One region of the Nonomuraea sp. NPDC050310 genome, then DNA from elsewhere that is predicted to be linked to it. Evidence: riboswitches for the same ligand, from Rfam matches in the RefSeq annotation. Region 1 holds a riboswitch; each other region holds the start of a gene.

Region 1 (10,266 bases):
GTCAAGAAGGCCGCCAGCCCGGGCGTGCTGATCAACCCGTTCACCGCCATCCCGCTGGCCACCGCGGCGACCGACTCGGTCGACGTCTCCGAGGGCACCGGCGCGTTCGACCTGCTCTCGCTCGGCCTGGCCATGGGCGACAGCCCGGTGACCACGGTCGTGCCGTTCGGCGGCGTCGAGCAGGTGGGCGGCGGCGAGGGCGTCAAGTGGGACAGGGAGAAGGCGCTGCGGCTGTTCGACGCGCTGGCCGACGACAAACCGGTGCCGAAGGACCTGCTCAGCGCGGGCTGACGTTGTCCACAGCCTGTGGACCGTACTCTGGACGCATGCCGGAACTACCCGAAGTGGAATCTCTCGTCGAGTTCCTCCGCGACCGGGCCGTCGGCCACACGGTCCTCGGCGTGGACGTCGTCGCCTTCCAGGCGCTGAAGACCTTCGACCCGCCCGTCACGGCGCTGGGCGGGCTGGAGATCACCGGCGTGTCCCGGCACGGGAAGTTCCTCGACCTCGACTGCGACGGCCTGCACCTGGTCATCCACCTGGCGCGGGCCGGCTGGCTGCGCTGGCGTGAGGACCTCTCGGGCGCGAAACCGGTCCGTCCCGGCAAGGGGCCGCTGGCGGTGCGGGTACGGCTGTCGCCGAACGAGCTGGGCCTGGCGCCGGGCTTCGAGCTCACCGAGGCGGGCACGCAGAAACGCCTGGCCGTCTACGTGGTGAAAAATCCGGACGAGGTGCCGGGCGTGGCCGCCCTCGGCCCCGACCCGCTCGACCCCGCCTTCACCGTCCAGGCCCTCCAGCAGATCCTGGGCGGCTCCCGCACCCAGATCAAGGGCCTGCTGCGCGACCAGAAGGTGATCGCCGGCATCGGCAACGCCTACTCCGACGAGGTGCTGCACGCCGCCCGGATGTCGCCCTTCAAGATCGCCTCGTCGCTGACCGAGGCCCAGGTCGCCGACCTGCACGAGGCCATCGTCACCACCCTGCGTGACGCGGTGGAGCGGGCGCACGGCCTGGCGGCCAAGGACCTCAAGGCGGAGAAGAAGTCCGGCCTGCGCGTGCACAACCGGGCGGGCGAGCCCTGCGACGTGTGCGGCGACACCATCCGCGAGGTCTCCTTCGCCGACTCCTCGCTCCAGTACTGCCCCACCTGCCAGACCGGCGGCAAGCCCCTGGCGGACCGGCGGATGAGCAAGTTGCTCAAGTAGCCTGGTGGGCATGACGGTTCCCGAGATTCAGGCCCGCGAGGTGCCTGCCGACGCCTACCTGCTCGACGTGCGTGAGCAGGTCGAATGGGTGGCCGGCCACGCCCCCGCCGCGGTGCACATCCCCCTGGGCGAGTTGCAGATGCGGGTCGAGGAGGTCCCGGCCGACCAGACGCTCTACGTGCTCTGCCGGATCGGCGGGCGCTCCTACAACGCCGCCGCCTGGCTCAACCACATCGGCCGCAAGGCGGTCAACGTCGAAGGCGGCATGCAGGCGTGGGAGGCCGCCGGCCGGGAGATGGTCAGCGAGACCGGGCAATCCCCTTTCGTGGCCTGATGTGACATAATCCGGTCGAAAATTTCAGACCCGCGGGAGCTTGGGGCAACCAGGCTGAGAGGGCGACTACCGCTGTCGCCGACCGCATGAACCTGTCCGGGTAATGCCGGCGTAGGGAGTGTGTGATGGCGCATGTCGCCGATCCCCATGCAGAAGTGCCGCTGACGCTGGACGAGGCGCCCCCGAAGGTCCTGGGGGTGCTCGACCAGAGCGCGTTCTGGGCCAACCTGGGCATGAGCCTGCTCGGGTTCGCCTTCGCGTTGTTCATGATCGACCCGCTGGTCAGCGGCACGCCGCTGAGCGTGCCCGCGGCGATCACCGCCACCGTGGTGGGCAGCCTGATCGGCACCGCCATGGTGGGCCTGGCCGCGGTGCCCGGCGCGCAGACCGGGCGGCCGGCCATGGTGCTGCTGCGCGGGCTGTTCGGGGCCAAGCTGTCGTACGTCCCGACCCTGCTCAACGTCATCCAGATGCTCGGGTGGGGCGCGTTCGAGCTCTGGGTGATCGCCAAGGGGGCCCAGGCGATCTTCGGGACGGCTGTGCCGTACGCGGTGTGGGTGATCGTGGCCGGGGTGCTCACCGTGGTCCTGACGATCTACCCGCTCGGCGCGATCCGGCTGATCCGTCGCGTCGTGACCGCCGGCGTGATCATCTCGACGGTGTGGTTCGCGGTGGTGCTGGTCGGCGAGGCGCCGCCGGTCTCCGGCACGTGGGACGCCTTCGTCCCGGCGGTCGACTTCGTGATCGCGCTGTCCATCTCCTGGGTGCCGGTGGCGGCCGACTTCGCCCGGCACTCGCGCTCCAGCGGCGCGGCCTTCGGCGGCGCGGTGATCGGCTACAGCCTGGCGCAGGTGGCCTGCCTGGTGATCGGCGTCTACGCGGTGGCCATCGCCGGGCACCAGGCGGTGCTGGCCGACTCGACCGCGGTGTTCGCGCCGTTCGTCGCGGCCCCGCTGGGCGCGTTCTTCTTCGGCATCCTGGTGCTGCGCGAGACCGACCAGTCCTTCGCCAACAACTACTCGACCACGATGTCCCTGCAGAACCTGCTGCCCAAGGTGGACCGGCGGATCCTGTCCGTGGCGATCGGCGTGCTGACCATCGGCGTCGCCCTGGTCGTGGACGTCAACTCCTACGGCGCCTTCCTCAGCATCATCGGCGCCGTCTTCGTCCCGATGTTCGCCGTGCTGACCGTCGACTACTTCCTGCTCGGCGGCCGGGCCCGCTGGAACACCGCCGACGACGCGCCGAGCCGCTGGCTCATGGTCGTGCCGTGGGTGCTCGGCTTCGTCACCTGGTGGATGCTGGCCGCGCCGCCGAAGGTGGCGTGGTGGGCGGCGATCTGGAACGGCGCCCGCGAGGCGATCGGCTTCACCCCTCAGCCGTGGATGAGCGCGGCCCTGGGCGCCTTCGTCGTCTCGGCCCTGGTGACCTGGCTCATCGGGCTCGGTTCTCGACGGTGAGCAGATGCCGCTTGGCGGCTGCGCCCCCCGCGTAGCCGCCGTCGTCGGCCACCCGGTGGCACGGCACGATCACGCAGACCGGGTTGGTGCTGAGCGCGTTGCTGATCGCATGGAGCGCCTGGGGCCGCCCGATGCGTTCGGCGAGCTCCGCACGCGTGGTCGTGCTCCCGTACGGCACCGCCGCCACCATCTGCAGCACGGTCCGCGAGAACGGCGTGGCGAGCTGCAGGTCGGCGGTGACGGTGAAGGCGCGCAACCGCCCGGAGAAGTAGGCGTCGAGCTCGCGCCGCACCGGGTCGAGCCGGCGCGCGTCCGGCCCGATCGACCCCCCGGCGGTACGGCTCAGCCGCTCGAAGACGACGTGCTCGTCCTCGTACCCGCAGGAGGCCACGCCCCGCGCGGTCACGGCCAGCACCAGCCGGCCGACCGCGCCGTCGTAGGTGCCGAAGGCGATGTCGGGCGGGCCTTCGCCCCGATAGTCGGGAGAGGTCACTCTAAGCAGTGCGTCCAGGTCTGACATGGTGAGCGCAGCGTATCGGACGGATCGGCCTGCGGAGCGCCCGTGACGTCGGCACTATGGAGAGGTGAGTGGCGACTGGGACGACAGCTTGGCAGAGGCCGTGCTCGCCAGCTCGCCCAACGCCGTGGTGGCGCTCGACCGCGACCAGACCGTGCTGGCCTGGAACCCGGCCGCCGAGCGGCTGTTCGGCTGGAGCGCCGAGGAGCTGGTGGGACGGCGCGCCCCGATCGTGCCGGGCGAGCTGACCGCCGAGCACAACGCGGTGCTGGAGCGGGTGCGGACGGGCGGGCAGGTCTCCCTGCGCACCAAACGCTTCCGGCGCGACGGCACCCTGCTCGACCTGCGGGTGGACACCAGCGCGTTGTGCCAGGGCGCCTCGGTGGTCGGGTACGTGTGCGTCCATCACCTGGTCCGTGACGACATCGCCGCGCGCAGCCGCGGAGCGCGCCGGGCGCAGCTCGTGCGCAAGCTGACCGACGTGGTCGGCGACATCAACGCCGCGCTGGAGCTGCCCGCGGTGCTCGACCGGATCGCCGCCAGCCTGAGCGAGCTGACCGGCGCCGACGCGGGCGGCTTCGTGCTGATCGAGGGCGACCGGCTGCGGCTGGTCTCCTCCCACCGGCTGCCCGAGCACCTCAAGGGCTCGACGGCCGACCTCAACGCCAGCCTGGTCGGCAAGCTGATGCGGACCGGCAAGACCGTGCTCCTGGAGAGCCACCACCTCGACGACCTGATCTGGGCCGAGCTGCCCGGCCTGCACACCATCGCGCTCGGCCTGGCGGCGGTGGGCGGCCGGCCGTACGGCGGGCTGTACGCGCTCTTCGCCGACCGCAAGCCCGGGCATGTCGAGCTGGAGCTGCTGGAACTGCTGGCCGGGCACGCCGGCATCGCGGTGAGCAACGCGGTGGCCTACCAGGACGCGGTGCGCCAGCGGGCGCACGAGCGGGCGGTCTTCGACGCCAGCGCGGACGGCATCGCCGTCCTGGACAGCGCGGGCGGGGTGCTCCAGTGGAACCCGGCGGCCGGGGAGCTGACCGGCTTCACCGCCGAGGCCGTGCTGGGCGGGCCGCCTCCCTTCCCGCTGCCCGAGCCGGGGGAGAAGCTGACCGTGCAGCTCGACACCGGGCGCTGGATGGACATGGTGGCTGCCCGCATCGAGGAGACCGGCGAGGTCGTGGTCGACTTCCGCGACGTGACCGCGGCCAAGGAGCTGGAGGAGGCCAAGGACCTGTTCCTGGCGACCACCAGCCACGAGCTGCGCACCCCGATCACCATCGTGCGCGGCTTCGCCAGCACGCTGGACGCGCGCTGGGACAAGATGACCGACGCCGAACGCCGCAGCGCGGTGCACACGATCGCCGAGCGGGCGCGCTCGCTCGGGCAGCTCATGGACCACCTGCTGCTCGGCGCGCGGGCCGGGGCCGACGAGTTAGCCGTGCGGATCGAGACCTTCGACCTGGCCGAGCGGGTCCGCGCCGCGACCCTGGGCCTGCCGGTGCTGTCGGACCGGCACCGGGTCGAGGTCTCCCTGCCGGCGGAGCTGCCGCTGGTCAGAGGCGACGCGCTGGCCACCGACATCATCCTGGGCCAGTTGCTGGAGAACGCCTTCAAGTACTCCCCGCACGGCGGGCTGATCTCCGTGGAGGCCTGGGCCGAGGAGGACACCGTGGTCGTCGTGGTGGACGACGAGGGCCTCGGCATCAGGCCGGACGACCGTGAACGGATCTTCGAGCGGTTCGTCCAGGTGGACAGCGGCGACCGGCGCAAGTTCGGCGGCGTGGGACTGGGCCTGTACATCGTGCGGTCCCTGGCCCGCGCGCAGGGCGGCGAGGTGACCGCCCACCCGAGGCCGGGGGGAGGGACCAGGATGCGGCTGGCGCTCTTTATCGAACCCGACACACCGGTGCAGTAACGATGTGGTCACGGATCTGCTGATCTATCGTCCAATGTAGACAAGCCGTAATCGGTCGCCGGTTTCTGTGACCGTGCAACGGGGCATTTCGGTCGTACCGGGGTGTGTTCCCACTGTGGGTCCACGGGGGGACTGGGATCGGGGAGGTGGGTGTGTCGAGCGTGGTGCTACTGCCCTACGCACCGTCCAGCGTCGCCGTCGCACGCCAGCGCCTGAGCAGCGAACTGCAGGAGTGGGGGATCTTCTCCGGGGCGATCGACGATGCGGTGCTGGTGGTCAGCGAGCTGCTCAGCAACGCCCTCCGGCACGCCCATCCTCTGCCGTCCGGCATGGTCCGGGTGGCCTGGCTGCTGAGTGACGATCTGGTGGAAGTGGCGGTCAGTGACGGGGGTGCGGCGACCGAGCCGAGGGCGGGCCGACCGGCCCTGTCCTCGCTGGGGGGCCGGGGGCTCGGAATCGTGGAGTACGTCGCGGAGAAGTGGGGTGTTCGCCATGAAGGCGAGGTCACCACGGTTTGGGCCGTCGTCCCCGCGCCGCACGTCGTAGCTGCTGAGCCGGCGTTGAAGGAAGCCGGTTAGGCGTAGAGGACTGCTCGTTCTCCGTAGGTCCACGCTGCGGAGATCAGCAGGTAGAGGCCGGCCGCCATCGGGAGGAAGAGGGCGGCCACGGCCGAGCCGAAGGAGAACATCGGCAACATCTTGCGCAGCATTTCGGGCTGGTCCTCGGGTAGCTTCGCCTTCACCTTGCGTGAAGTCAGCCAGGCCACCACGACAATGGCCGCGACCAACACCACAAAGACCAAAAATGGCCCGCTGATCAGACCGTAATTGGCGACCACGCCGGCCAGCGTCAGTCCGAGCGGGTCGTACCCGACCAGAGCGGTCGGGTGCGTGGCGACCTGATACATCAGCCACAGGAACGGCATCTGCGCGAAGGCCGGCAGGAAGCCCGCGAAGGGCGAACTGCCCTCCTTCGCGTAGAGCTCCCGCACCTCCTTCGTCATCCGCTCCGGGTTCTTGGCGTACCGCTTCTGGATCTGCTTCAGCCGCGGCGCGAGCCGCTCACGGATCTTGGCGGTGCGGGCCTGGCGGATGCTCAACGGCAGGAGCAGCAGCCGTACGGCAAGCGTGAACCCGACAATGACGACGGCCGGGTGCGCGAGCCCGGTGATAAGCGCGACGAACGAATCGATCATGAGCCCTTCTCAAGGAGTGTCCTGCTTCTAGGCGAAAGCAGGGCACCCTGAAGGCGCTCTCGGTTTGGGCCGTCCCGCGGCGTCGGGGTCGCTCTGGCGCAGGAAGGCCGTGCGCCGGCCGTAGACGCGTGCGAAGACGGGCACCCCGGTCTCGGAGACCGGCTGCGGCCTGCTGCCCACCCAGAAGGCGAGCAGCAGTCCCGCGACGATGACCAGGCCGGCCGGATCGTGCAGAAGGGCCAGCGCGAAAAGGAAGGTCACCGGTAGGAGGAGGACCCGCTGACCATGCGGACGACCAGGAAGACCACCAGGCCGATGACGCCGATGATGAGCGCGATCTTCACCAGTCCGAGGACCATGGGGACGATGAAGTTGAACAGCACGAAGATCGCGAGCAGCGTGCCCGCGACGAGCATTACCAAACGACCCATGCGCCCACCGTACGTCGTGAAGGGGCCGACTGCGACGGGTCTTACGAACCCGTGACGAACGTGCCGCTTTCGTGTTGCGCCGCCGTACCGTGAGACGGGTGAACTCCCGCATCCTGATCGTCGAGGACGACCCCACGGTCGCCGAGGTCGTGGCGAGGTACCTCGAACGCGACGGCCACCGGGTGGAGTGCGTGGGCGACGGCGCCGAGGCCCTGCGCCGCGCGCTGGCCGAGCCGCCCGACCTGGTGGTGCTCGACCTGATGCTGCCCAGGATGGACGGGCTCCAGGTCTGCAGGAAGCTGCGCGAGCGCTGGCCGGTTCCGGTGATCATGCTGACCGCGCTGGGCGAGGAGATCGACCGCGTGGTCGGCCTGGAGACCGGCGCGGACGACTACGTGACCAAGCCGTTCAGCCCCCGCGAGCTGGCCCTGCGCGTGCAGTCGGTGCTGCGCCGCGCCCGGGGCGCCACGGTGATCGCAGGCACCGGCGTCCTGCGCGACGAGGACCTGGTGGTGGACGTGGGCGCCCACGAGGTACGGCTCGGCGGCCAGGACCTGCCGCTGACCGCGCGGGAGTTCGACCTGCTGGCCTACCTGATGCGCAACCCCCGCCAGGCCTTCAGCCGCGCCGCCCTGCTCTCCCAGGTGTGGGGCTGGTCGTTCGGCGACACCTCGACCGTCACCGTGCACGTGCGCCGGCTGCGGGAGAAGGTGGAGCCCGACCCGACCACGCCCCGGCGGATCGTCACGGTCTGGGGGGTCGGCTACCGGTACGAGCCGCTGTCATGATCGCCGCGCTGCTCGGGATCGCCGTCGCGCTGGTCGGCGTGCTGGTGATGCGGCGGCTGCGCACCCTGCGGGCGATGGTGCTGCTCGTGGTGGTCGTCGCGGTGCTGGCCACGCTGGCGGGCGTGGTGACCGGGATCTTCGAGATGACCCTGGAGGGCTCGGCGCGCAACACCGCCCTCGGGTTCGTCGCCGTCGGCGGGCTGGTCGGGCTGGTGGTGGCGATGATCCTGGCCCGGCGCGTGGTGGCCGAGAGCCGGCGGCTGGCGGAAGCCGTACGGACCGAGGGGGAGTTCGTGCCGCCGGAGTCGTTGCCGAGCGAGCTGCAGGCCATCGCGCACGCGCTGTCGGAGTCGTACGCGCGCGAGCGGGCACTGGAAGGCGCCCGGCGCGAACTGGTCGCCTGGGTGAGTCACGATCTGCGCACGCCGCTGGCGGGGATGCGGGCGATGGTCGAGGCGCTGGAGGACGGCGTGGTCGACGACCCGGCCACGGTCAGCCGCTACCACGCGCAGATCCGCATCGAGGTCGAACGGCTCTCGGCCATGGTGGACGACCTGTTCGAGCTCTCCCGCATCCACGCCGGCGCGCTCAAGCTGACGCCCGTGCCCCTCGGGCTGGGCGATTTGGTCGCCGACACCGTCGACCAGTTCGAGCCGCTGGCCAGGGCCAAGGGCGTGCGGCTCGACTACTCGGCGGTGGCCGGGATCCCGCTGCGGGCCGACGCCGGCGCACTCGGGCGGGCGCTGGGCAACCTCGTGGTCAACGCCATCCGGCACACCCCGGCCGACGGGGTCGTCTCGGTCAGCGCCTCGGTGTCACCCGACGGCGGGACGGCGTGCCTGGCCGTACGCGACTGCTGCGGCGGCATCCCCGACGCCGACCTGCCCCGGCTGTTCGACGTCGCCTTCCGCGGCGAGAGCGCCCGCACCCCCGGTCGCGACGGCGGCGCCGGGCTCGGCCTGGCCATCGCCCAAGGACTCGTGGCCGCCCACGACGGCCGGATCGGCGTCGTCAACGAGGGGCCCGGCTGCCGGTTCGAGATCCGGTTGCCCCTCGCGTGAGCCGAACGCCGCTCCCATCCGTCAAAGAGGCATGAAGGTGTGGCGAATCCTCATCGTGTCCCTCCTCGCGGTGGCGCTGACCCCCGTCGCGGCCACCGCGGCCCCCGCCCCCAAGACGCTCGTCCAGCTCCGCGAACAAGGCGGCTTCGCGGGCCTCGACAACCGGGTGATCGTCTACAAGAACGGGTGTGTCCGTCTCAGCAGACGAACAGGCCCCACGATCGACAAGTGCCTGACCCGCGGCGAGTGGAAGACGCTCCGGCACCGGCTCAAGGCGCTCAAGCTCGGGCGCTCGGAGCAGCCGCCGCAGGGCGCGGACTTCATCAAGTACACCCTCACCTACAAGGGCCACCGGGTCAGCCGCTACACGCTGACCAAGACCTGGCAGCCGGTGGTGGCGCACCTGCAGAAAGTCCTGGTGAAGTACTGGGCGCCGGACTGATCCGGCGCCCCGCACCTCACGCCGTTTCCTGCAGCGTCCCCTGCGGCGCTTCCTGCGGGGCCTCCTCCGGAGCCTGCGGCTTCGCCGGCAACGACTGCGTGCCGAACGACTCCGACATGGCCCTGAAGGTCGGGCACGGCCAGCGCCACATGCAACTCCGGCACCGAAGGATCGGATGCGCGGTGTCGCTGGTGATGCCGCCCGCGTCCCGGGGCTGATGCAGGTCGAGCAGCCTCAGCCCGAGCGCGGCGAACGTGAGCAGGTTGTCACGCGCGCCTTCGAGGAAGTCGAGATCATCACTCGCCAGGCGGGTGCGGATCGGGACGTACCCCTCGTGGTTGACCAGTTCCCGCAGATGGGCCGCGTCCTCGTGCCACGAGGTCGCCTTCTCCGCGCGGATCTGGATGCCCTCCAGCCGCTCACGGAGCCGCTGTCGTTGAGGTTCTTCAGGTCGCTCAAGGTTCATCTGTCAAATGGGCCCAACTCGTCGCCCGTCATCCTTCTGGGAGCGGTGACCGGACTCGGAGGCATGGGCCTACCCCCTTCCCGGCCTTGCCGGTTTCACACAGTTAAGCTTCGCGTACTCCGCGTTTTCGTGATGCCCAAACGGGGGACAAAAACCTGACACCCGCGGATCAACGTGACCCGGGGCGCTCTCGCCGATAGCCTGCCTTCTGTGGAGCTGAAGGTCTCGACTCGATCACATGCCGGCCACGCCCTTGTGGAGATCGCCGGTGAAATCGACCTCTATACGGCGCCCCGCCTGCAGTCGGAATTCACCCGGCTGCTCCAGGACGGGCCCCAACGAGTGGTCATCGACATGTCCCAGGTGGAGTTCTGCGACTCCACCGGGATGAACGTGCTGCTGTCGGCGCTCAAGCGCATCAAGGAGCAGGGCGGCGTCCTCGACGTCGCCGC
Region 2 (10,266 bases), on a different contig from region 1:
CAGACCGCGGTCTCGCAGTACGGCACGCCGCTCCCGGAGGAGATGTGCGAGATCAGCTTCTGCTGCCCGTCCACGTAGAAGACCATGATCTGCTTGGTCAGGTCGACCTCGACCCTGGTCGGCTTGCCGCGGGGGACGAGCACCTTGGGCGTCCTCGGGTTCTCCAGCGCCTTCCAGGTGCGGGCGCCGATGGTGCTGGTCGGCTTGATCCCGTTGACCTTCTGGAAGGCCCAGACGGCCGTCAGGGTCGTCCCGCCGTAGCGGCCGTCGGCCTTGCCCGGCTTGTAACCGAGCCCGGCCAGGCGGCTCTGCAGCCACTTCACCGCCGTGCCCTTCGCGCCCAGCTTGAGCGTCTTGCGCGGCGCCACCACCGGATCCACCACGGAGCCCGCAGCCGTCACAGGGCCCGCCGTCGCCCCCGCGACGGTCGTGGGGACCTGCTGGACCGCGGCGGACGCGGCCTGGCCGCCGCCCGCGAGAAGAACGGCTCCTGCCGCCAGGAGTGCGACAGCCAAACCCCGCTGCCGTTGGCCCACTCCCATCACCCCCATATGTCATTAACAATCGAATCAAGTGACACTAGCGCACCACCATGTCGGAGTAATTCGCCAGTCAAGCTGTTTAGAGTGGCCGCATGCCGGAAAAGTTGCATCCCACCACCGTCCGCGTGGCCGAGGCGCTCCGTGAGCTCGGCGCGGGCGGCGAGATCGTCGTCCTGCCCGAGTCCGCGCCCACCGCGGCGGCCGCCGCCGCCCAGCTCGGGTGCGAGGTCGGCGCGATCGCCAACAGCCTGATCTTCGACGCCGACGGCGCCCCGCTGCTGGTCCTGACCAGCGGGGCGCATCGCGTGGACGTGGAGCTGATCGCGCGCACGGCGGGGGCGGCGAAGGTACGGCGGGCCACCCCCGAGTTCGTGCGGGCGGCGACCGGCCAGCCCATCGGCGGCGTGGCCCCGGTCGGTCACCCCGCCCCGGTGCGCACGCTGGTGGACACCTGGCTGGCCAAGCACGAGCAGGTGTGGGCCGCGGGCGGCCACCCGCACACGGTCTTCCCGACCACCTACGAGGAACTGCTGCGCATCACCGGCGGGACCGCCGCGGACGTCGAATGATCGAGCTGCGCGACGCCGGCCCGGCGGAGTTCGCCCGCCGCCTCGACGAGGTGGTGGGCGTCTACGCCGCGGCGATGCGCCCGCCCGGCGAGCAGCTCCCGGGGCGCACGGCGATCATGCGCAGCCACACCGCCTACCCGGCCTTCCGCGGGCTCCTGGCCGAGCTGCACGGCACGTGCGTGGGCTTCGCCTACGGCTTCCACGGCGCGTCCGGGCAGTGGTGGCACGACGTGGTCTACCGGGCGCTCAGCGACGACCGTGGCGAGCTCGTGGCGGACGCCTGGCTGGGCGACGCCTTCGAGCTCGCCGAGATCCACGTGCATCCCGACTGGCAGGGCAAGGGCGTGGGCCGGGCGCTGCTCACCCGGCTGTGCGAGGGGCGGCGCGAGCGCTCGGTCGTGCTGTCCACCCACGACCAGCCCACGATCGCCCGCCGCCTCTACCGCGATCTCGGCTTCGACGACCTGCTGTCCGGCTTCGTCTTCCCGGGCGGCTGGGAGTTGTACGCCATCGCGGGCGCACGGCTCCCCCTGATCAGCACCCTGAACGAAGGCTGAAGCAGGCCGGTCAGGCCGGGGCCGCGGCGACGGCGGGCTGGATCCGCTGGAAGACCTCGGCGGTCGCGCTGGAGCGGTTGAAGGTGATGAAGTGGATGCCCGGCGCCCCCTCGGCCAGCAGCCGCTCACACAGCTCGGCGCCGTGGTCGATGCCGAGCGCGCGCACCGCCGCCGGGTCGTCCTTGACCCGCTCGAAGCGCTCGGCCACCTCGGCGGGGAACGGCGCGCCCGACAGCTGCTCGGAGCGGGCGATGGTGCTGAACTGGGTCACCGGCATGATGCACGGGATGATCGGCGTCTCGCAGCCCTGGGCGGCGACGCGGTCGCGCAGCCGGAGGTAGTCGTCGGCGCGGAAGAACATCTGCGTGATCGCGTAGTCGGCGCCCGCCCGGCACTTGCGCACGAAGTACTCGGTGTCGGCCTCGATGGACGGCGAGCGCGGATGCTTGTACGGGAAGGCCGCCACGCCCACGCAGAAGTCGCCCGACTGCCGGATGAGCCGTACGAGCTCCTCGGCGTACAGCACCCCCTCGGGGTGCTGGACCCACTCCGCGCCCGGGTCGCCGGGAGGGTCGCCCCGCACCGCGAGGATGTTGCGCACCCCCGCGTCGGCGAAGCGCCCGACAAGATGGCGCAGCTCGCGGATGGAGTGGTTGACCGCGGTGAAGTGCGCTACCGGGGTCAGCGTGGTCTCGTGGGCCACCCGCTCGACGATGTCGACCGTGCGGTCACGGGTGGAGCCGCCCGCGCCGTACGTCACCGAGACGAAGGTCGGCCGCAGCGCCTCCAGCTCCCGGATGGCCCGCCAGAGCTGCCGCTCCCCCTCGGCGTTCTTCGGCGGGAAGAACTCGAAGGAGAACGTCTGCCGGCCGGTGGCGAGGAGCTCGCGCACGGTCGGGACGCGGTCGGGGAGAGTGGAGGGGCGACCCAGTGCCATGGGACAAGGGTACCGACACCCGATGGACAGCGGGTGGCACGCCGGGCAGCCATTACGCTCAAGGGCATGACCATGGACTTCCTCCGCAGCGCGGTCGAGAGCTCGCTGACCGAGTTCGCCGACCGGCAGCGGGCGATCGTCAGTGGCCCCGAGCTCGCTCCGCTGCTCGCGGCGGCGCGTGAGCTGCTGGCCGGTGGCAAGCGCCTGCGCCCGGCCTTCTGCTACTGGGGCTGGCGCGCGACCGGCCGGCCGGAGACGCCGGCCATCGTCGCCGCCGCCGCCTCGCTGGAGCTGCTGCAGGCCAGCGCGCTCGTCCACGACGACGTGATGGACTCCAGCGACCTGCGCCGGGGCATGCCCTCGGCGCACCGCCGCTTCCAGGCCCTGCACGAGCGGTCCGGCTGGTACGGCTCAGCCGCGCAGTTCGGCGAGGGCGCGGCGATCCTGCTGGGCAACCTGCTGCTCATCTGGTCGGGCGAGATGTGGCGCACCAGCGGCCTGCCGCCCGAGGCGCTGGCCGCCGCGCAGCCGGTGCACGACCACATGCGCACCGAGCTGATGTGCGGCCAGTACCTCGACCTGCTGGAGCAGGCGCACGGCGAGAACACCTTCGACTCCGCGCTGCGCGTCGCGCTCTACAAGAGCGGCAAGTACTCGGTGGAGCAGCCGCTGCGGCTCGGCCTGACGCTGGGCAACGCCGGCGGCGCGCCCTGGATCGACGAGCTGTGCGTCGGCTACGGCACCCGGGTTGGCATCGCCTTCCAGCTCCGCGACGACATCCTCGGCGTCTTCGGCGACCCGGCCGAGACCGGCAAGCCGGCCGGTGACGACCTGCGGGAGGGCAAGCGGACGATGCTGGTGGCCAAGGCGCTGGCGGCGGCTTCTGCCGCGGAGGCGGCGACGATCCGGCGGCTGCTCGGCGACCCGGAGCTCGACGCCGCGGGGGTCGCGGCGCTCCGCTCGATCATCGAGGACACTGGAGCGTTGCAGGAGTGCGAGGACCTCATCGGGTCCTACCTGGAGGAGTCGCTGGCGGTGCTGGACAAGGCGCCGGTCACCGGCGAGGCCAAGGCGGCGCTGGCCGAACTGGCGGTCGCGGCCACCTCCCGCAAGACCTGAGCCCGCGGGCAGGACAAGTCGCGCCGCCTCCCGCAAGACCTGAGCCCGAGGGCGGGGCAAGCGGGCGGGAAAGAGCCGTGCCCGGGCTTTGCGGCCCGGGCACGAGGGATGGTCGGTCAGGTGGCAGCGGCCAGCCGCTTGGCGAACTCCGCCGCGGCCGCGCCCGGGTCCTCCGCCTCGGTGATCGCCCGGACCACCACCACGCGGCGCACGCCGTACGAGAGGACCTCGTCGAGGTTGTCCAGGTCGATGCCGCCGATGCCGAACCACGGGCGGGCGGCGCCGAGCCCGGCGGCGTGTCTCAGCAGCTCCGGGCCGGGCGCGTGGCGTCCGGGTTTGGTGGGTGTGGGCCAGATCGGCCCGCAGCAGTAGTAGTCGACCCCCTCCTCGGCGGCCGCCGCCGACGCCTCCGCGGTGGAGTGCGTGGAGCGGCCGATGAGGATGTCGTCGCCGAGCAGCTCGCGCGCGACGGGCACGGGCAGGTCGTCCTGGCCCAGGTGGAGCACGTCGGGACGGGCCGCGTACGCGATGTCCGCCCGGTCGTTCACCGCCAGGAGCCTGCCGTGCCGGTCGCAGGCCTCGCGGAAGACCTCCAGGAGCGCGAGCTCCTCGCGTGCTTCCAGGCCTTTTTCCCGGAGTTGCACGATGTCGACGCCGCCGGCGAGCACGGCGTCGAGGAAGTCGGCGAGGTCACCGCGGTCGCGGCGGCCGTCGGTGCAGAGGTAGAGCCGAGCGTCAGAAAGCGAGGGCCTGGGCACGTCGCTTGACCTCGGTGTGACGACCGGCCCTGATCGCCTCGATGGGCGAGCCGGGGAGCGAGTCGTCGGGGGTGAACAACCAGCGCAGAGCCTCGACGTCGTCGTATCCCGAGTCGAGGAGCACGGTGAGCGTGCCGGGCAGTCCCTTCATCACTTCGCCGCCGTCGAGGAAGACGGCGGGCACCTGCGGACCGCCGCTGCCCCGGCGCACGCCGAGGAGCTTGTGGTCCTTGAGGAGCTGCTTGGCGCGGCCGATCGAAAGGTCGAGCCGCTTGGCCACTTCGGGGAGCGTGAGCCACTCGTCAACGAGCTGCTCGGTGTCCCGGTCGATCTGTGCAACAGAGAGCGTCACGACACCACAACTACCACACGCCGTCCTTGCTCAAACTACACAGTCTCGTAGGGGGACCTGTGAATCCGCCAGCAGCGCCGCGTCAAGATGCTGTCCCGCTTCGATGATCCGGCGGCCCTGGACGAGGTCGCGCGGCCGGTCGACGGTGAGAATCGCGGCGAGGCGATCATCGCTGGTCAGCCAGCACGCGGTCCATTTCGGCTCGCCTTCGCCGCGGTAGAGCAGCCGCGCCTCCTGCGGGTCGCCGGCGAACTGGACCATGTGCCCGAACTGCTCCGACCAGAAGTACGGGACCGGGTCGTAGACCTCGTCCTGGCCGAGCAGCGCCGCGGCGGCCACCTCGGGGGCGCCCAGGGCGGTGTCCCAGTGCTCCACGCGCAGCCGGCGGCCGTAGCGGCGCGACCACCACGCGGCGCAGTCGCCGACCGCGACCACGCCGGGCATCGAGGTGCGCAGGTGCTCGTCGGTCACCACGCCGTTGTGCAGGTCGATGTCGGCGTCGGCGAGCCATTCGACGGCCGGCCGTACGCCGATGCCCGCCACGACCACGTCGGCGTCCAGGAACTCGCCGCAGGTCAGCCGGACGCCGCCCTCGTCCACCTCGCTCACCATGGCCCCGAGCCGCAGGTCGATGCCGTCGTACCAGGGGATGATCCGCTCCCCCACCTCGGGCGCGACGGCGTGCGCCAGCGGGGCCCGGCCGGCCTCGACGACGGTCACCGCGCATCCGGCGCGGCGGGCCGCGGTCGCGACCTCGGCGCCGATCCAGCCGGCGCCGACGACGACCACCCGCGCCCCGGCCACGAAGGTGGCCCGCAGCAGCAGGGCGTCGTCGATGGTGCGCAGCACGTGCTGCGGCCCGTCGCCGGGCAGCCGGATCGGGTCGGCGCCGGTGGCGATCACCAGGCCGTCGAAGGGCAGCTCGCCCTCGGTGGTCTCCACCACCCCCTCGCGCAGGCCCTTGGCGGCCACGCCGGGGCGGAAGTCCACCTCCATCGCCTCCAGGTCGACGTCCACGTAGGTGCGGTCCGTCTCGCCGAGCAGCACCGCCTTCGACAGCGGTGGCCGGTCGTAGGGCCGGTGGCGCTCCTGCCCCAGCAAGGTGATCCCGCCTTCGTACCCACGGCCCCTCAGGGCCTCCACGCTGCGTACCCCGGCCAGGCCCGCGCCGACCACCACGACATGATTCACGGCTCCGACCCTAGTAGGCTGGAGCCGCAAGACGCGCGGGAGTCCGGCTGCACCGGGCTGAGAGGAAGGCTGGCGGCCTTCGACCGCAGACACCTGATCCGGATCATGCCGGCGAAGGGAGCGGACATGGATGTGATCGTGGGCGGGGGCGTCGCCGGCCTCGCCGTCGCCTGGCGGCTGGCCCGCACCGGGCGTCCCGTCACCGTCGTCGATCCCGCTCCGGGCGCCGGGGCCTCCCACGCCGCGGCCGGCATGCTGGCCCCGGTCAGCGAGACCGCCTACACCGAGACCGCGCTGCTGCGCCTGGGCTCGGCCTCGCTGCGCCGCTGGCCGGAGTTCGCCGCCGACCTGGCCGCCGACCTCGGCGAACCCGACTGGGCGGCGCTGCTCGACTACCGCACCGACGGCACGCTCGACGTCGCCTTCAACGCCGACGACCTGGCCGCGCTCGACGAGCTGGCCGCCTTCATGGCCGGGCTAGGGCTGCCGGTCGAGCGGCTGACCGGGCGCGAGTGCCGGCGGCTGGAGCCCATGCTGGCCCCCTCGGTGCGCGGCGGCCTGCTGGCCGGCGGCGACGCCTGGGTCGATCCCCGCCGGCTCACCCGCGCCCTGCTGGCCGCGTTGACCCGGCTCTCCGTGCCGCTCGTGGCCGCCCGCGCGGAGGCTCTCCTCCGCTCCGGCGACCGCGTCCACGGCGTACGGCTGGCGCGATCCGACGGCGGGCCCGGCAGCGGATTCGACGGCGGATTCGGCGGCGGGCTCGACGGCGGGCTCGACGGCGGGCTCGACGGCGGGCTCGACGGCGGGCTCGACGGCGGGCTCGAGGTTCTGGAGGCCGAGCGGGTCGTGCTGGCCGCCGGGTCCTGGAGCGGCGCGCTGCACGACGTCCCGGTCCGGCCGGTCAAGGGCCAGATCCTGCGCCTGCGCTCCCCCGAGCCGCTGCTCACCCGCTGCGTGCGCGGCCTGGTCCACGGCAACCCCGTCTACCTCGTCCCGCGCGGCGACGGCGAGCTGGTGGTCGGCGCGACGCAGGAGGAGCTGGGCTTCGACACCCGCGTCACCGCGGGCGGCGTCTACGAGCTGCTGCGCGACGCCCGCGAGCTGGTGCCGGGCGTCACCGAGCTGGAGCTGGTCGAGTGCGTGGCCGGGCTGCGGCCCGGGACGCCCGACAACCTGCCCCTGATCGGCCCGGCGCCGGAGCCGGGCCTGGCCCTGGCCACCGGGCACCACCGCGGCGGGGTGCTGCTCGCCCCGCTCACCGCCGCGATCATCCAGGGCGAGGAGAGCGAGCTGGCCGCGTTGTGCTCGCCGGGAAGGTTCTGATGAAGGTGACGATCAACGGCGCCGCGCGTGAGGTGCCGGAGGGCACGACCGTGGCGCAAGCCGTACGCACGCTGACGGAGCAGACCAGCGGCGTCGCCGCGGCGGTCAACGACGAGGTCGTACGGCGGGGCGCGTGGGAGTCCACGGCGCTCGGCGACGGCGACCGCCTCGAGGTGCTGACGGCGGTGCAGGGTGGCTGAGGGCACGCCGGACCTCACGGCGGACGAGCTGGTCATCGCCGGCGAGCGGTTCGGCTCCCGGCTGATCATGGGCACCGGCGGGGCGCCGTCGCTGGAGGTGCTCGACCAGGCGCTGGCCGCCTCGGGCACGGAGCTGACCACGGTCGCGATGCGGCGGCTCGACCCGGCCGCCCGCGGCTCGGTGCTGGACGTGCTGCGCAAGCGCGACATCAAGGTGCTGCCCAACACCGCGGGCTGCTTCACCGCCGGCGAGGCCGTGCTGACCGCGCGGCTGGCGCGCGAGGCGCTGGGCACCGACTGGGTCAAGCTGGAGGTCATCGCCGACGAGCGCACGCTGCTGCCCGACCCGATCGAGACCTTCGACGCCGCCGAGCGGCTGGTCGCCGACGGCTTCGTGGTCCTGCCGTACATCGGGGACGACCCGGCGCTGGCCCGGCGGCTGGAGCAGGCGGGCTGCGCGGCGGTGATGCCGCTGGGCGCGCCGATCGGCTCCGGGCTCGGCATCCGCAACCCGCACAACATCGAGCTGATCGTCGAGGCGGCCGGGGTGCCGGTGATCCTCGACGCGGGCATCGGTACGGCGAGCGACGCGGCGCTGGCGATGGAACTGGGCTGCGACGCCGTCCTGCTGGCCACCGCGGTCACCCGGGCGCAGCGGCCGGAGCTGATGGCCTCGGCCATGCGCGCGGCGGTCCAGGCCGGGCGGCAGGCGCGGCTGGCCGGGCGCATCCCGAGGCGGCACCATGCCCACGCCTCGTCCCCGCTAACCCCGTGAGAGTCAATCCAGCATCGGTTTCGGGCGGTCAAACCCTCGCGGTGGCAAATCGCCCGTAAACTCGGCGTGTGGACACGACGACTGCGGACCCCCTCGTCGGGCGGCTACTCGACGGGCGCTACCGCGTCGAGTCCCGGATCGCCCGTGGCGGCATGGCCAGCGTCTACCTGGCGCTGGACGTCCGGCTCGACCGCACGGTCGCGCTCAAGGTGATGCACCGCTCGCTGGCCGAGGACCCGGCCTTCGTGCGCCGGTTCATCGGCGAGGCCAAGTCGGTGGCGAGCCTGTCGCACCCGAACATCGTGCACGTCTTCGACCAGGGCACCGACGGCGACGTGGTGTACCTGTCGATGGAGTACGTGCCGGGCAAGACGTTGCGCGACATCCTGCGCGAGCGGGGCCGGCTGGCGCCGCGCGAGGCGCTGGAGCTGATGATCCCGGTGCTGGCCGCGCTCGGCTCGGCGCATCAGGCGGGCATGGTGCACCGTGACGTCAAGCCGGAGAACGTGCTCCTGACCGACGACGGCCGGGTCAAGGTGGTGGACTTCGGGCTGGCCCGCGCGATCGAGGCGACCAACCAGACGCGCACCGGGATGATGATCGGCACCATCGGCTACATGTCGCCGGAGCAGGTGACGACCGGCGGGGCGGACGTGCGCAGCGACGTCTACGCGTCGGGGATCATGCTCTTCGAGCTGATCACGGGGCGGCAGCCGTACGAGGGGCAGACCCCGATGGCGGTCGCCTACAAGCACGTGCACGAGACGGTGCCGCCCACCGGCACGCCGCTGATCGACGCGCTGATCGGCCAGGCCACCGGGCACGAGCCCGCCTCCCGCTACGCCGACGCCTCGGCGATGCTGGTGGCGGCGGTCGAGGCGCACCGGATGATGCCGCACGCCTCGCTGCCGAACGGGTCGATGGGCCACGCCTCGATGCCCGGCAGCGGCGTGGGGCTGTCGGCACCGCCGGCGACCGGGCAGCACCTGCAGCCCGGCGGGCCGGGCACGACGCCGCAGCTGAGCCCGTCGCACACGCTCATCCAGCCGCGGGCCGAGGTGCCCGCCGAGCCCCGCCCGGCCAAGCGCAAGGGCGCGGGCTGGTTCCTGATCGCGCTGGCCGTGATCATGGTGGGCGCGGTCGGGGTGAGCGCGTGGTTCTTCGCGCAGCCCACCTACGTCCAGGTGCCCGACCTGCTCGGGCGGCCGGTCGAGGCGGCGCAGCGGGCGATCGTCTCGCGCGGTTTCAAGGTCAAGCTGGCCGAGGGCCGGCACGACGGGAAGGTCGGCGCGGGTCTGGTCCTGTCCACCGACCCGGTCGCCGGCACCTCCGTGGAGGAGGCGTCCACGATCACCCTGGTGCCCTCGCTCGGGCCCAAGCTGGTGACCGTGCCGGGCCTGCGCGACATGACCGAGGAGCAGGCGCGGGTCATGCTGGCCGAGGCCGGGCTCAAGGTCGGCAAGGTGCGCCGGGTGGAGAACCCGCAGGTCGCGCGGGGCAAGGTGCTGGAGTCCCGGCCGCCGGCCGGCGAGCGGGTCAAGACCGGCACCCAGGTCGAGATCCGGATCAGCGACGGCCTGCTCATGCCGGACGTGAACGGCATGTCCCGCGACGACGCCAAGGCGCACCTGGAGTCGCTCGGCCTGCCCGTGCAGGTGCGCGAGGTGGACGACGAGGCCGAGCCGTGCACCGTCATCGCCCAGGTGCCGAAGGCCAAGTCGCCGGTGGACAAGGGCATGCCGGCCGAGATCACCGTGGTCAACTGCGGGTTCAGCCTGCCGGACTGGTGGATGCGCGGCGGCGAGGACTCCGAGGCCGGGGACGACGGCCGCGAGATGCGGCTGGTCCCGACCGTGGTCGGCAAGAACCTCGGCGAGGCCCGGCAGGAGCTGGAGGCGGCGGGGTTCAAGGTGAAGATCCGGCGGCTGCTCGGCACCGGCGTG
Region 3 (10,266 bases), on a different contig from region 1:
GCGGCCAGCACGCAGATGGCGGTGCCGTGCTGGTCGTCGTGGAAGACCGGGATGTCGAGCAGCTCGCGCAGCCGGCGCTCGACCTCGAAGCAGCGCGGCGCGGAGATGTCCTCCAGGTTGATGCCGCCGAAGCCGGGCGCGATGACCTGGACGGTGCGGACGATCTCGTCGACGTCCTGGGTGTCGAGGCAGATCGGCCAGGCGTCGATGCCGGCGAACCGCTTGAACAGCGCGGCCTTGCCCTCCATGACCGGCAGCGCGGCCGCCGGGCCGATGTTGCCCAGGCCGAGCACGGCCGAGCCGTCGGTGACGACCGCGACGCTGTTGCGCTTGATGGTCAGGCGGCGCGCGTCCTCCGGGTTGCGCGCGATGGCCATCGAGACCCGCGCGACGCCCGGCGTGTAGGCCATCGAGAGCTCGTCACGGTTGCGCAGCGGCACCTTCGACTTCATCTCGATCTTGCCGCCGAGGTGCATCAGGAAGGTGCGGTCGGAGACCTTGTGGATGACCACGTTCTCCAGGGCGTCGAGCGAGTCGACGATCGCCTGGGCGTGATCGGTGTCGCGGGCCGCACACGTGACGTCGATGCGGAGCTTCTCGTGCCCCGCGTTGGTGACGTCGAGCGCGGTGACCACACCTCCTGCCGACTCTACGGCGTGAGTGAGCTGGCTGACGGCCTTGCCGCCCGCCGGCACCTCGAGCCGGACGGTGATGGAGTACGACACACTCGGGACGGTGGCCACGTCAATCCGCTCCTTTGCGCCTGACCGGGGAATGCCCTCCATGGTAGGGGGCTCCAGCTCAGTCCAGCGCCTGCGCGGCGGTCACGATCAGGTCCACGCATGCCGGGACCGGGATGCTGGTGCTGTCCAGGACCAGGTGGTACAGGCACGGATCGGCGGCGTCGGTGCGATAGAAGTGGCGTACGTAGGCGGCGCGGGCGCGGTCGTTGTCCTCGATCAGCTTGCGGGCCTCGCGCTCGGTGACCCCGGCGAAGGCGGCGGTCTGGAGCACCCTTCGGCGTAGCGGGCCGTCCAGCCTTACGTGCAGGGCGCCCGGGTGGTCGGCCAGGACCACGGCGCCGGCGCGGCCCAGGAACACGCCGCCCCGGTTGGTGGCGGACTCCTTGAGCATGCGTTCGGTGCGGGTGACGAACTCCTCGGGGGCCAGGGGGAGGACGCCCGGGACGTACATGTCCACGCCGCCGAAGGTGACCGTCGGGAGTCGCATCGCGCCGGCCAGGAGGCGGCCCAGGCCGTGTTCCGCTCGGTCGTCGTGGGCGAGGGCCTCTTCCAGGGTGCAGCCGAGCTCTTCGGCTACGGCGCTGGGGATCGCACGGTCCACGAACGGCACGTCCAGGCGTTCGGCTACGGCGGGGCCTATGACGCTGCCCGCTGTGCCGTATGTCGCCGAGATCGTCACGACCCGCATATGTCCAGGTTAACCCTGGGGTGGGGGTATTCCTAGGCTTCGGGGCTTTTGACCGCCTCCCTCCGTTTCCTGGAGGGGGACACCCGTCCTTCCGCCGCCCGCCCTCCCATTTTCGGGAGGCAGTCACCCGTCCTTCCGCCGCACAGGAGCACCACCCACCGCACAGGCTGGCCGCCGCATCGGTGCCCCCTCCCTGGAGGCGGCACCGACTTCCCGTCGCGCGGGTTGGCCGCCGCGTTGGTTGGAGGGTGGCGGGTCAGGCCCCGGGTCGGTGGGGCCTGACGCGGCGGGCGGGGGTTAGAAGAGGGCGCTGGCGAGGGCGCGGCGGGCCTTGGCCAGGGCGGGGTCGTCGGAGGGCAGGGCGTCGAAGAGGCCGAGGAGGTGCTTGCGCACCCGGTCACGGTCGTCCCCGGAGGTGCGCTTGACGACGGCGACCAGGCGGGCGAACGCCTCGTCCACCGAGCCGGACAACATCTCCAGGTCGGCCGCGAGCAGGGCGGCGTCGAGGTCGGCGGGGTCGGCCAGGCGGCGCTGGACGTCGGCCGGGTCGGCGTCGGCGGTGCGCTGGATGAGCCCCACCCCGGCCAGCCCCATCCGGGCGTCCTCGTCGGCCGGGTTACGGGCCAGCAGCCGCTGGTAGGCGGCCGCGGCCGCGTCGAGGTCACCTTGGTCGATGGCCTGCTCGGCGGCGGCGAGGTCGGGGTCGAGCGGCGCCTCCTCCGGCGCCGGGGCGTCGTCGTCGAACTGCGGCCGCAGCGAGGGGTTGGCCTCGTAGAACTGCTCGATCGCCCCCATGAGCTCGTCCACCCAGCGCCGCACCTCGGGCTCGGGCAGCACCTGCTGGAATCCGGTCACCGGCTGGCCCTGGAAGATGGCCAGCACCGTCGGCACCGCCTGCACCCGCAACGCCGCCACGATCTGCGGGTTGAGGTCGACGTTGACCTTCGCCAGTACGGCGCGGCCGCCCAGCTCGCCGACGACCTTCTCCAGCACCGGGCCGAGCTGCGCGCTGGCCTGCGAGCGCGGGGACCACAGGTCGAGGATGACCGGCACGCTCATCGAGCGGTCGACCACATCGGTGGTGAAGCTCTCCTCGGTCACGTCCACGGTCGACGCCGAAGACGCCTGCGGACCTGCCGCCTCACGCCGGGCCTGCGCCTCCAGAGCCTGCTTCCTGGCGCCCAGATCGATCGCTCCGTAGAGCGATCCGGGCCTAGAGATGTCCGCCATGCTCCTCATCTTGCCGCATGGCGAAGTCACCCGCCGCCACCCGCAGGGTGCGGAGCAGGTCGAACATCTGGCTGAGGTCGGCTTCGCCGTACGCGCCCATGCCGAAGTCGGCGGCCATGAGGTCGGCGGTGGACTGGCGGACGACGTCCCGGCCACGGTCGGTGATCTCGGCGAGGACGCCGCGGCCGTCGCGCGGGTTGCGCAGGCGGCGCACCAGTCCGGCCCGCTCCAGCCGGTCCACCGTGTTGGTGACGCTGGTGGGATGGACCATGAGCCGCTCACCGATCTTGGACAGGGGGAGCGCGCCGGTTCTGCTGAAGGTCAAGAGCACCAGCGCCTCGTACCGGGCGAAGGTCAAGTCATAGGGCTTGAGCAGTGCGTCCAATTGCGACAGCAGGATCTGGTGCGCTCTCATGATCGAGGTCACGGCGGCCATGGCGGAAGAGGGGCCGAAGTGCACCCTCCAGGTGTCCGCGGCTCGTTCGATGGGATCGAAGGGCAGGTTGAGCGACACAGCGCTACGGTAGCGCCTGATTTGGGCAGCTACGGAGCGCGACGGCTTGACCAAGAATCGGGACGCCAAACATCACGCTCAGTTATGGTTCTCGCACAGGGGGTCACCTACCGGGGGGTAGTTGATGTATGTCAACAGGGCTCGGCGTGCGTGAGCACGCCGGCGTGACGCGCGAGGAGCTCAAGCACAGCGCGCTGGTGACCGTCGCGGTCCTCATGGCCGTGGGGCTGGTCGCGGCGTGGAGCGTGCTGATTCCGGGCGTCGACGCATGGGAGAACATCGTCGTGGCGGTGATCGGGTCGCTGCGGCTGACCGGTCCGGTCGCCGCGGCGTTCGCCGCCTGGGTGGCGCTGCGCAAGCGGCGGGCGCTGCGGGGGCGGTCGGTCGGCGCGTGGCGGGCGCTCAAGGCGCCGCTGGCCATCGTGGTGGTCGTCGCCGGCGCGTTCGGGGCGACGGTGCTGGTGCTGGCGGTCAAGACCGTCCTCACCGAGCAGGCCGGGCGGGTCAGCGTGCCGGGGCTGGCCATGGGCATGGCGGGGCTGGCGCTCTACGCGATGATCGGCTGGGTCATCGGCTGGCTGCTGCCGCACGGCTGGACGCCGGCGCTGACCGGGCTGGCCTCGTACGTGGTCTTCAGCTGGCTGGCGCCGGCCAGCACCTGGCTCGACCGGCTGACGCCGGGCACGGGCGAGCCGTACGACCTGTTCCAGGGGTTGAGCGCGGCGGCCTTCCTCGACCAGACGTTGTGGCTGCTCGGGGTGACCGCGACGATCCTGCTCGGCTGGGCGGCCTGGGTGACGCGCCAGCGGCTGGCGCTCGCCGCGGCGCTGGTGGCGGTGCTGGTCGCCGGGGTCGGCGTGGCCCGGCTGCTGTCGCAGGGCGCTTCGGACGAGCACGCCTCGATCGCCTACGCCTGCCAGGACTGGCCGATCACGGTCTGCGTGCATCCGGGCATGCGCGGCGGGCTGACCGAGCTGTCGGCGGCCTTCACCAAGGTCGCCTCGCGGCTGTCGGGCACGCCGGCCGCCTTCACCCGCGTCGAGCAGCGCCCGCTGGACAGCGAGCTCAAGGCGGGCTCGGGCGTGGTGCCGATCCACATGGCGGACCTGTCGCCCGGCTTCGCCGAGCAGGCGGTCGGCGCCTACGTCGAGGGCCTGGCGGCCCGGTGCGAGCGCGAGACCGGCGCGGGCTACCGCGAGATCGTGGTGGCGTGGCTGCTGGGCGAGCCGCTGCCGGGCGGGCCGCTGCCCGAGCACCAGTCGGCCGCGGCCTGGTTCTCCGGCCTCAGCGAGCACCAGCGGCGCGGCTGGCTGCGGATGTTCTACAACGACTTCCAGTCGTGCCGCCTGTCGGCGCGGCACTTCGGCGGCGAGCCCGCCGCGATGGCCGGACGGGCGCGGCCCAACCCGGGCGTGGTGCAGCTCTACCCGGTCCGCCAGAACGCCACCGTCACGGGCGTGTCCTGGCCCGGCACCCGCTGAGCGTACGGCGCGGCCTGCCGTACGCCGTGGAGCCTTCCGGGGTGACCGTGGCGGGCGCGCGACTCACTTCTCACCCCCCGGCACGCCATGATCGCCTGGCGAGGGGGTAGAGAGAAGCCCATGAAAACGACTCCCATGGCGCTCGGGTCCCGGCGCCGCCGGTGGAGATATATCGCCCTCGCCTTAGTGCTGCTCGCCCTGGCCGTGGTGGGCGTCCGGCTGGTCTGGTCGTGGGCCGACCCCTTCGGCGAGCAGACGGTGGACCGCAGCCAGCCGGTGCTGCTGCAGTCCATCCACAACCTGAGCCGCTTCGAGGCGGCCACCGGCAGCTTCCAGGTCGTGGTGGACCTGGAGAAGGACGCCAACTTCCTGCCCGACGCGATCAAGGGCTCGCGCACGCTCTTCGTGGGCGCCGGGAACGTCGACGCCTACGTCGACTTTTCGGGACTGGCGAAGGACGCGGTGACGGTCAACCAGGACCGCACCCAGGCGACGATCAAGATCCCGCGGGCGCAACTGGAGAAGCCGAACCTGGACAACTCGCGCTCCTACGTCTTCGCCCAGCAGCGCGGCTTCGTCGACCGGGTGTCGGACTTCCTCGCCGGCTCCCCGCCCGACCAGCGCGAGCTCTACACCCTCGCGGAGAAGAAGATCAACGAGGCGGCCCTGGCCAGCGACCTGCGCAACCGCGCCGACACCAACACCAAGCTCATGCTGGAGGGCCTGCTGAAGTCGCTCGGCTTCACCAAGGTCAGCGTCACCTTCACCGACGGAGCCTGAGGCCGCGGCTCCCCCTGCGGGAGCAGGGAACCGTACCTAGGCGTCACCCGTACGGGCTAGGACCGCTCACCGCCTCCCGGATAAGGCATCTGCCTCATGCGGGAGGCCATGGCTTAGCGCGAAGCTTGAAGCATGTTCAACGACATTCACTTCCTCGCCGCCAAGCACCAGCTTGAAGAGATGCGCCGGGACGCGGCGATCGAGCGGCAGCTCCGCAAGCTGCCCCGCTTCCCTCGTTTCGGCCGCCCGTAAGCTGGGAATCGACCCCGCCGGGTTCGCCCAGCTCCCGCGGAGACTCCTCCGCGAGCACTGATCGGTCGTCTAGTAGAGTCGCGCATGACGCGGGGTGCCCGGAATGTCCGGGCTGAGAACAGACCCGTCGAACCTGCCCTAGTTAGCACTAGCGAAGGGACCGTCATGTTCAGCGACGACGTCTGGGCACGGACCGCCAAGCTGCTCGAGGCCATCCACGAGCACCCGTTCAACACCGCGCTCGGCGAGGGCACCCTCGATCGCGAGCGCTTCGCCTTCTACATCGTCCAGGACGCGCGCTACCTGGAGGCGTTCTCCCGCGCGCTGGCGACGCTGGCCGTACGCGCGGCCGACCCGGACGAGATGGCCTTCTGGGCGCAGAGCGCGCACGGGGCCATCGCCGCCGAGCGCACCCTGCACGCCGGCTACATCGAGGAGTACGGGCTGACCGAGGCCGACCTGGCCGGCGTCGCCACCTCGCCCACCGCGCTGGCCTACTCCTCCTGGCTGCAGGCCACCGCGCTGTCGGCGCCCTACGAGGTGCTGGCCGCCGCGGTGCTGCCCTGCTTCTGGGTCTACCAGGACGTCGGCCAGTCGCTGGTACGGCGGAGCACCCCGAGCCACCCCTACCGCGCCTGGATCGCCACCTACGCCGACCCGGCCTTCGAGGCCTCGGTCACCCAGGCGCGCCTGATCACCGACCGGGCCGCGCTGAGCGGCGACACCGGCGCGATGACCGCCGCCTTCGTCCGGGCCACCGAGTTCGAGTACCTCTTCTGGGACAGCGCGTGGCGCCTGGAGACCTGGCCCACGGCCCAGTGGCTGTCCTGACCCGGCGCTCAATACGCCGGGCCGGACAAGCGGATCGGGTCAGGGCACGCGGATGATGAGCGCGTCGCCCTGGCCGCCGCCACCGCAGAGGCCGGCCGCGCCGAGCCCGCCGCCGCGCCGCTTGAGCTCGTGGGCGAGGGTGAGCACGATGCGAGCGCCGGAGACGCCGATCGGGTGACCCAGCGCGATGCCGCCGCCGTTGACGTTGACCTTGTCCAGGTCGACGCCGAGCTCCTTGGCCGACTGGAGCACCACGCTGGCGAACGCCTCGTTGATCTCGACCAGGTCGAGGTCGCCGGTGGTGAGCCCCTGCTTGGCCAGGGCGTGCTTGATGGCGTTGGCCGGCTGCGACTGCAGCGAGGCGTCCGGCCCGGCCACGTTGCCGTGCCGGCCGATCTCGGCGAGGTACGGCAGGCCCAGCTCCTCCGCCTTGGCCTTGGACATCACGACCACCGCGCAGGCGCCGTCGGAGATCTGCGAGGCCGAGCCGGCGGTGATGGTGCCGTCGGCGGCGAAGGCCGGGCGCAGCCGGGCGAGCGTCTCGGCGGTGGTGTCGGCGCGCACGCCCTCGTCGTCGGCGAACAGCCCCTTCTTGGGCACCTCGACCGGGACGATCTCGTCGGCGAACACGCCGTTCTTGATCGCGGCGGCGGCGAGCTGGTGGGAGCGGGCCGAGAAGGCGTCCTGCTCCTCGCGGCCAATGCCGAGCCGGGTGTTGTGCCGCTCGGTGGACTCGCCCATCGCGCACTGGTCGAAGGCGCAGAACAGGCCGTCGTGCGCCATCGAGTCGAGCACCGTGGACGAGCCGTACTTGACGCCCTTGCGCAGGCCGGGCAGCAGGTGCGGGGCGTTGGTCATCGACTCCATGCCGCCGGCGACGACGATCTCGAACTCGCCGGCGCGGATGAGCTGGTCGGCCAGCGCGATGGCGTCGAGGCCGGACAGGCAGACCTTGTTGACGGTCAGGGACGGCACGGTCATCGGGATGCCGGCGTTGACCGCGGCCTGGCGGGAGGGGATCTGGCCGGCGCCCGCCTGGAGCACCTGGCCCATGATCACGTAGTCGACCTGCTCGGGCGCGACGCCCGAGCGCTCCAGGGCCGCCTTGATGGCGATCCCGCCCAGGTCCGTGCCGGAGAACCCGGACAGCGAACCCAGCAGCTTGCCGATCGGCGTGCGAGCTCCGGCGACGATGACGGAACCAGACATGGGGGCCTCCACTGGAACGAAGACGGCGTCGTTTGACACGATACCGACATGCTGCTGCGCATCGATCACGTCGGTATCGCCTGCCATGACCTGGAGGAGAAGATCAAGCTCTTCTCCGAGCTCTTCGAGCTGGAGGTCGTCACCCGCGAGGTGAACGAGGAGCAGGGTGTCAAGGAGGCCATGCTGCGGGTGGCCGGCGACTCCTACATCCAGCTCCTCGAACCGCTCAGCCCGGACTCGCCGGTGGGCAAGTTCCTCGCCAAGCGGGGCGAGGGGGTGCACCACGTCGCGTTCGGCGTCGGCGACGTCAAGCTCACCATGGACGAGATCGCGGCGAAGGGCGTCAGGCTCCTCGACAGCGCCCCCAGACACGGGACCATGGGGTCATCCATAGCGTTTCTGCACCCCAAGGACGTGGGAGGAATGCTGACGGAACTAGTCCAGTCCGCCAAACGCAAATAACGTTCATAAGTAACGGGTAACGCAGATAGTCGGACGGGGCCTCTAAGCCGTCGACACCGGAGTACGCTGGCTTTCCACCGGACATGGAGCCTGGCCGCCGAGCCACCGGCTCCTGGCTCGGATGCCCCGAACCCCCCGTCCGGCACGTGTAGCCGTCTCGACAACCCAGGATCGAGCCTCCATGCAGTCCGACATCGACGCCCAGCTCAACAACTTCTTCGAGGATGCCCCCGCTCGCGAGTTCGACGTGGTGCTCCGGGGTTATGACCGGCACCAGGTTCACGATCACCTCAAGCAGCTCGACGGCGAGCTGCGGACGGCCCGCGAGCAGGTTGGCGCGCTCCAGCGCGATCTGTCCGACTCCCAGCGCCAGCTCCAGGAGCAGGAACGCCCGACGTACTCGGGCCTGGGCGCTCGTATAGAACAGCTGCTCCGCCTCGCCGAGGAACAGGCGACCGAGCTCGTGCAGGCGGCCCGGTCCGAGGCCAACGAGATCAAGGCCGCCGCCAAGGTCGAGGCGGCCGACCTTCGCGCCGCCGCCGAGAGCGAAGCCGCGTCGGTGCGCGCCCAGGCCTCCCGGGAGGCGGAGGACCTGCGCACGACGGCCGAGCGAGAAGCCGAGGAGACCCGCTCCACCGCCCGTCGTGAGGCCGACGAGCTGACCGCGATCACCGAGCGCGAGGTCGCCAAGCTGCGCGCCACCGCCGATCACGAGGTCGCCGAGAAGCGCGCCGACGCCGAGCGCGAGATCGCCAAGCTCCGCACCACCACCGAGCGCGAGGTCGCCCAGCTCCGCGCCTCGACCAAGCGTGAGCGCGACGAGGTCCTCACCACCGCCAAGCGGCAGGCCGACGAGATGCGCGCCCAGGCTCAGCGGGTGCTGGAGGAGTCGGAGGCCAAGCGGGCGCAGGACGAGGCCGAGTTCGAGATCCAGCTCGCCTCGCGCCGCGAGGAGGCCGAGCGCCAGGACGCCGAGCGCCACGCCACCGCCCAGGCCAACACCCAGAAGCTGGTGGCCGAGGCCGAGCAGCGGGCGGCGACCGCCGAGACCCGCGCCACCAAGGCGACCCAGCAGGCCGAGCAGACCCGTCGCGAGGCCGACGCGCACGCCAAGCAGATGGTCGCCAACGCCCGCAAGCAGTCGGAGCAGATCGCCTCCGAGGCCAAGTCGAGCGCCGACCACATCGTCACCGAGGCCAAGTCCGAGGCCGAGCGCATCCGCACCCAGATGCAGCGGCACGTCGACGACCTCACCCGCCAGCGCGACAGCATCACCAGCCACCTCGCGCAGCTCCGCCAGCTCCTCGGCGGCGCCTCGCTGCCGGGCATGGAGCCCACGCCCGAGCCGCCCGTGGTCACCGCGGCCCCGCCGAAGCCGGCCATCGCCCCGGCCGCCGACAAGCCCGTCCCGGCCCAGCCGGTCGCGGCCAGCAACGGCGCCGCGGCCAAGGACGACGCCAAGTCGGCCGACGACGACGCGGAGTGGTGGCAGGAGTAACGCGGCCCCGTCTCTCGGGGAGTTGAACGACGGCTGAGCGAGCCCGGTGACCGGTCCAGGTCACCGGGCTCACTCGTTCGTCCCGCCGGTGGGCCTACGCTGAATTATTTGGAAACTTTCCTAAAAGAAAGGATTGACCAGCCAGGTGGAGGGCGCTTACGTTCGCGACAACAGCGCCATACACACCCCCCTGGACGGCGAGAAATGCCCAGCCCTGTTCGCTTATCCCTCTCGGCCGTGGCCGCTGCCCTGGCTCTGGCCGCCGCCAGCCTCGTGGGCACCGCGGCCGCCGCGGTCGACCACGAGACCTGCCGCCCCGACGGCCTCTACCGCACCGCCGGCGTCGACGTGCCCTACTGCTCGGTCTACGACGAGACCGGCCGCGAGAAGATGGGGGCCGACCACCCCCGCCGCGTGATCGGCTACTTCACCGGCTGGCGGCACGGCAAGGACGGCCGACCCGCCTACCTGGCGAACAACATCCCCTGGTCGAAGATCACCCACATCAACTACGCCTTCGCGCACGTGGGACCGGACAACAAGATCTCGGTGGGCGCGGACAACGCCGACAACCCCGC

What was found. Region 1 has a riboswitch for thiamine pyrophosphate ahead of AB0I67_RS07160 (cytosine permease). Riboswitches for the same ligand answer to the same signal wherever they lie in the genome.
Region 2: it holds a riboswitch for thiamine pyrophosphate, as region 1 does, so the genes downstream of both, AB0I67_RS17520 (FAD-dependent oxidoreductase) here and AB0I67_RS07160 (cytosine permease) in region 1, are expected to answer to the same signal.
Region 3: it holds a riboswitch for thiamine pyrophosphate, as region 1 does, so the genes downstream of both, AB0I67_RS04900 (TenA family protein) here and AB0I67_RS07160 (cytosine permease) in region 1, are expected to answer to the same signal.

Annotation. Positions count from the first base shown of each region.
Region 1 is NZ_JBFAKP010000002.1:215,723-225,988, forward strand. It holds gene AB0I67_RS07145 (LCP family protein) at 1-291, shown strand, start outside; gene AB0I67_RS07150 (DNA-formamidopyrimidine glycosylase family protein) at 327-1,205, shown strand; gene AB0I67_RS07155 (rhodanese-like domain-containing protein) at 1,216-1,539, shown strand; TPP riboswitch at 1,562-1,674, shown strand; gene AB0I67_RS07160 (cytosine permease) at 1,665-2,999, shown strand; gene AB0I67_RS07165 (methylated-DNA--[protein]-cysteine S-methyltransferase) at 2,974-3,492, opposite strand; gene AB0I67_RS07170 (PAS domain S-box protein) at 3,584-5,431, shown strand; gene AB0I67_RS07175 (ATP-binding protein) at 5,584-6,009, shown strand; gene yidC (membrane protein insertase YidC) at 6,006-6,626, opposite strand; gene AB0I67_RS07185 (DUF6412 domain-containing protein) at 6,654-6,887, opposite strand; gene AB0I67_RS07190 (hypothetical protein) at 6,884-7,057, opposite strand; gene AB0I67_RS07195 (response regulator transcription factor) at 7,156-7,845, shown strand; gene AB0I67_RS07200 (HAMP domain-containing sensor histidine kinase) at 7,842-8,906, shown strand; gene AB0I67_RS07205 (hypothetical protein) at 8,938-9,348, shown strand; gene AB0I67_RS07210 (hypothetical protein) at 9,365-9,814, opposite strand; gene AB0I67_RS07215 (STAS domain-containing protein) at 10,025-10,266, shown strand, end outside.
Region 2 is NZ_JBFAKP010000006.1:76,882-87,147, reverse strand. It holds gene AB0I67_RS17560 (L,D-transpeptidase family protein) at 1-515, opposite strand, end outside; gene AB0I67_RS17555 (YbaK/EbsC family protein) at 635-1,111, shown strand; gene AB0I67_RS17550 (GNAT family N-acetyltransferase) at 1,108-1,668, shown strand; gene metF (methylenetetrahydrofolate reductase [NAD(P)H]) at 1,679-2,605, opposite strand; gene AB0I67_RS17540 (polyprenyl synthetase family protein) at 2,672-3,724, shown strand; gene thiE (thiamine phosphate synthase) at 3,841-4,482, opposite strand; gene AB0I67_RS17530 (Rv2175c family DNA-binding protein) at 4,460-4,834, opposite strand; gene AB0I67_RS17525 (FAD-dependent oxidoreductase) at 4,865-6,025, opposite strand; TPP riboswitch at 6,051-6,162, shown strand; gene AB0I67_RS17520 (FAD-dependent oxidoreductase) at 6,152-7,348, shown strand; gene thiS (sulfur carrier protein ThiS) at 7,348-7,548, shown strand; gene AB0I67_RS17510 (thiazole synthase) at 7,616-8,323, shown strand; gene pknB (Stk1 family PASTA domain-containing Ser/Thr kinase) at 8,392-10,266, shown strand, end outside.
Region 3 is NZ_JBFAKP010000001.1:1,035,102-1,045,367, reverse strand. It holds gene AB0I67_RS04930 (NAD-dependent malic enzyme) at 1-743, opposite strand, end outside; gene AB0I67_RS04925 (cytidylate kinase-like family protein) at 802-1,431, opposite strand; gene AB0I67_RS04920 (tetratricopeptide repeat protein) at 1,729-2,661, opposite strand; gene AB0I67_RS04915 (MarR family transcriptional regulator) at 2,645-3,175, opposite strand; gene AB0I67_RS04910 (hypothetical protein) at 3,322-4,656, shown strand; gene AB0I67_RS04905 (DUF4230 domain-containing protein) at 4,777-5,436, shown strand; TPP riboswitch at 5,769-5,866, shown strand; gene AB0I67_RS04900 (TenA family protein) at 5,854-6,519, shown strand; gene AB0I67_RS04895 (acetyl-CoA C-acetyltransferase) at 6,559-7,728, opposite strand; gene mce (methylmalonyl-CoA epimerase) at 7,777-8,190, shown strand; gene AB0I67_RS04885 (DivIVA domain-containing protein) at 8,372-9,688, shown strand; gene AB0I67_RS04880 (glycosyl hydrolase family 18 protein) at 9,926-10,266, shown strand, end outside.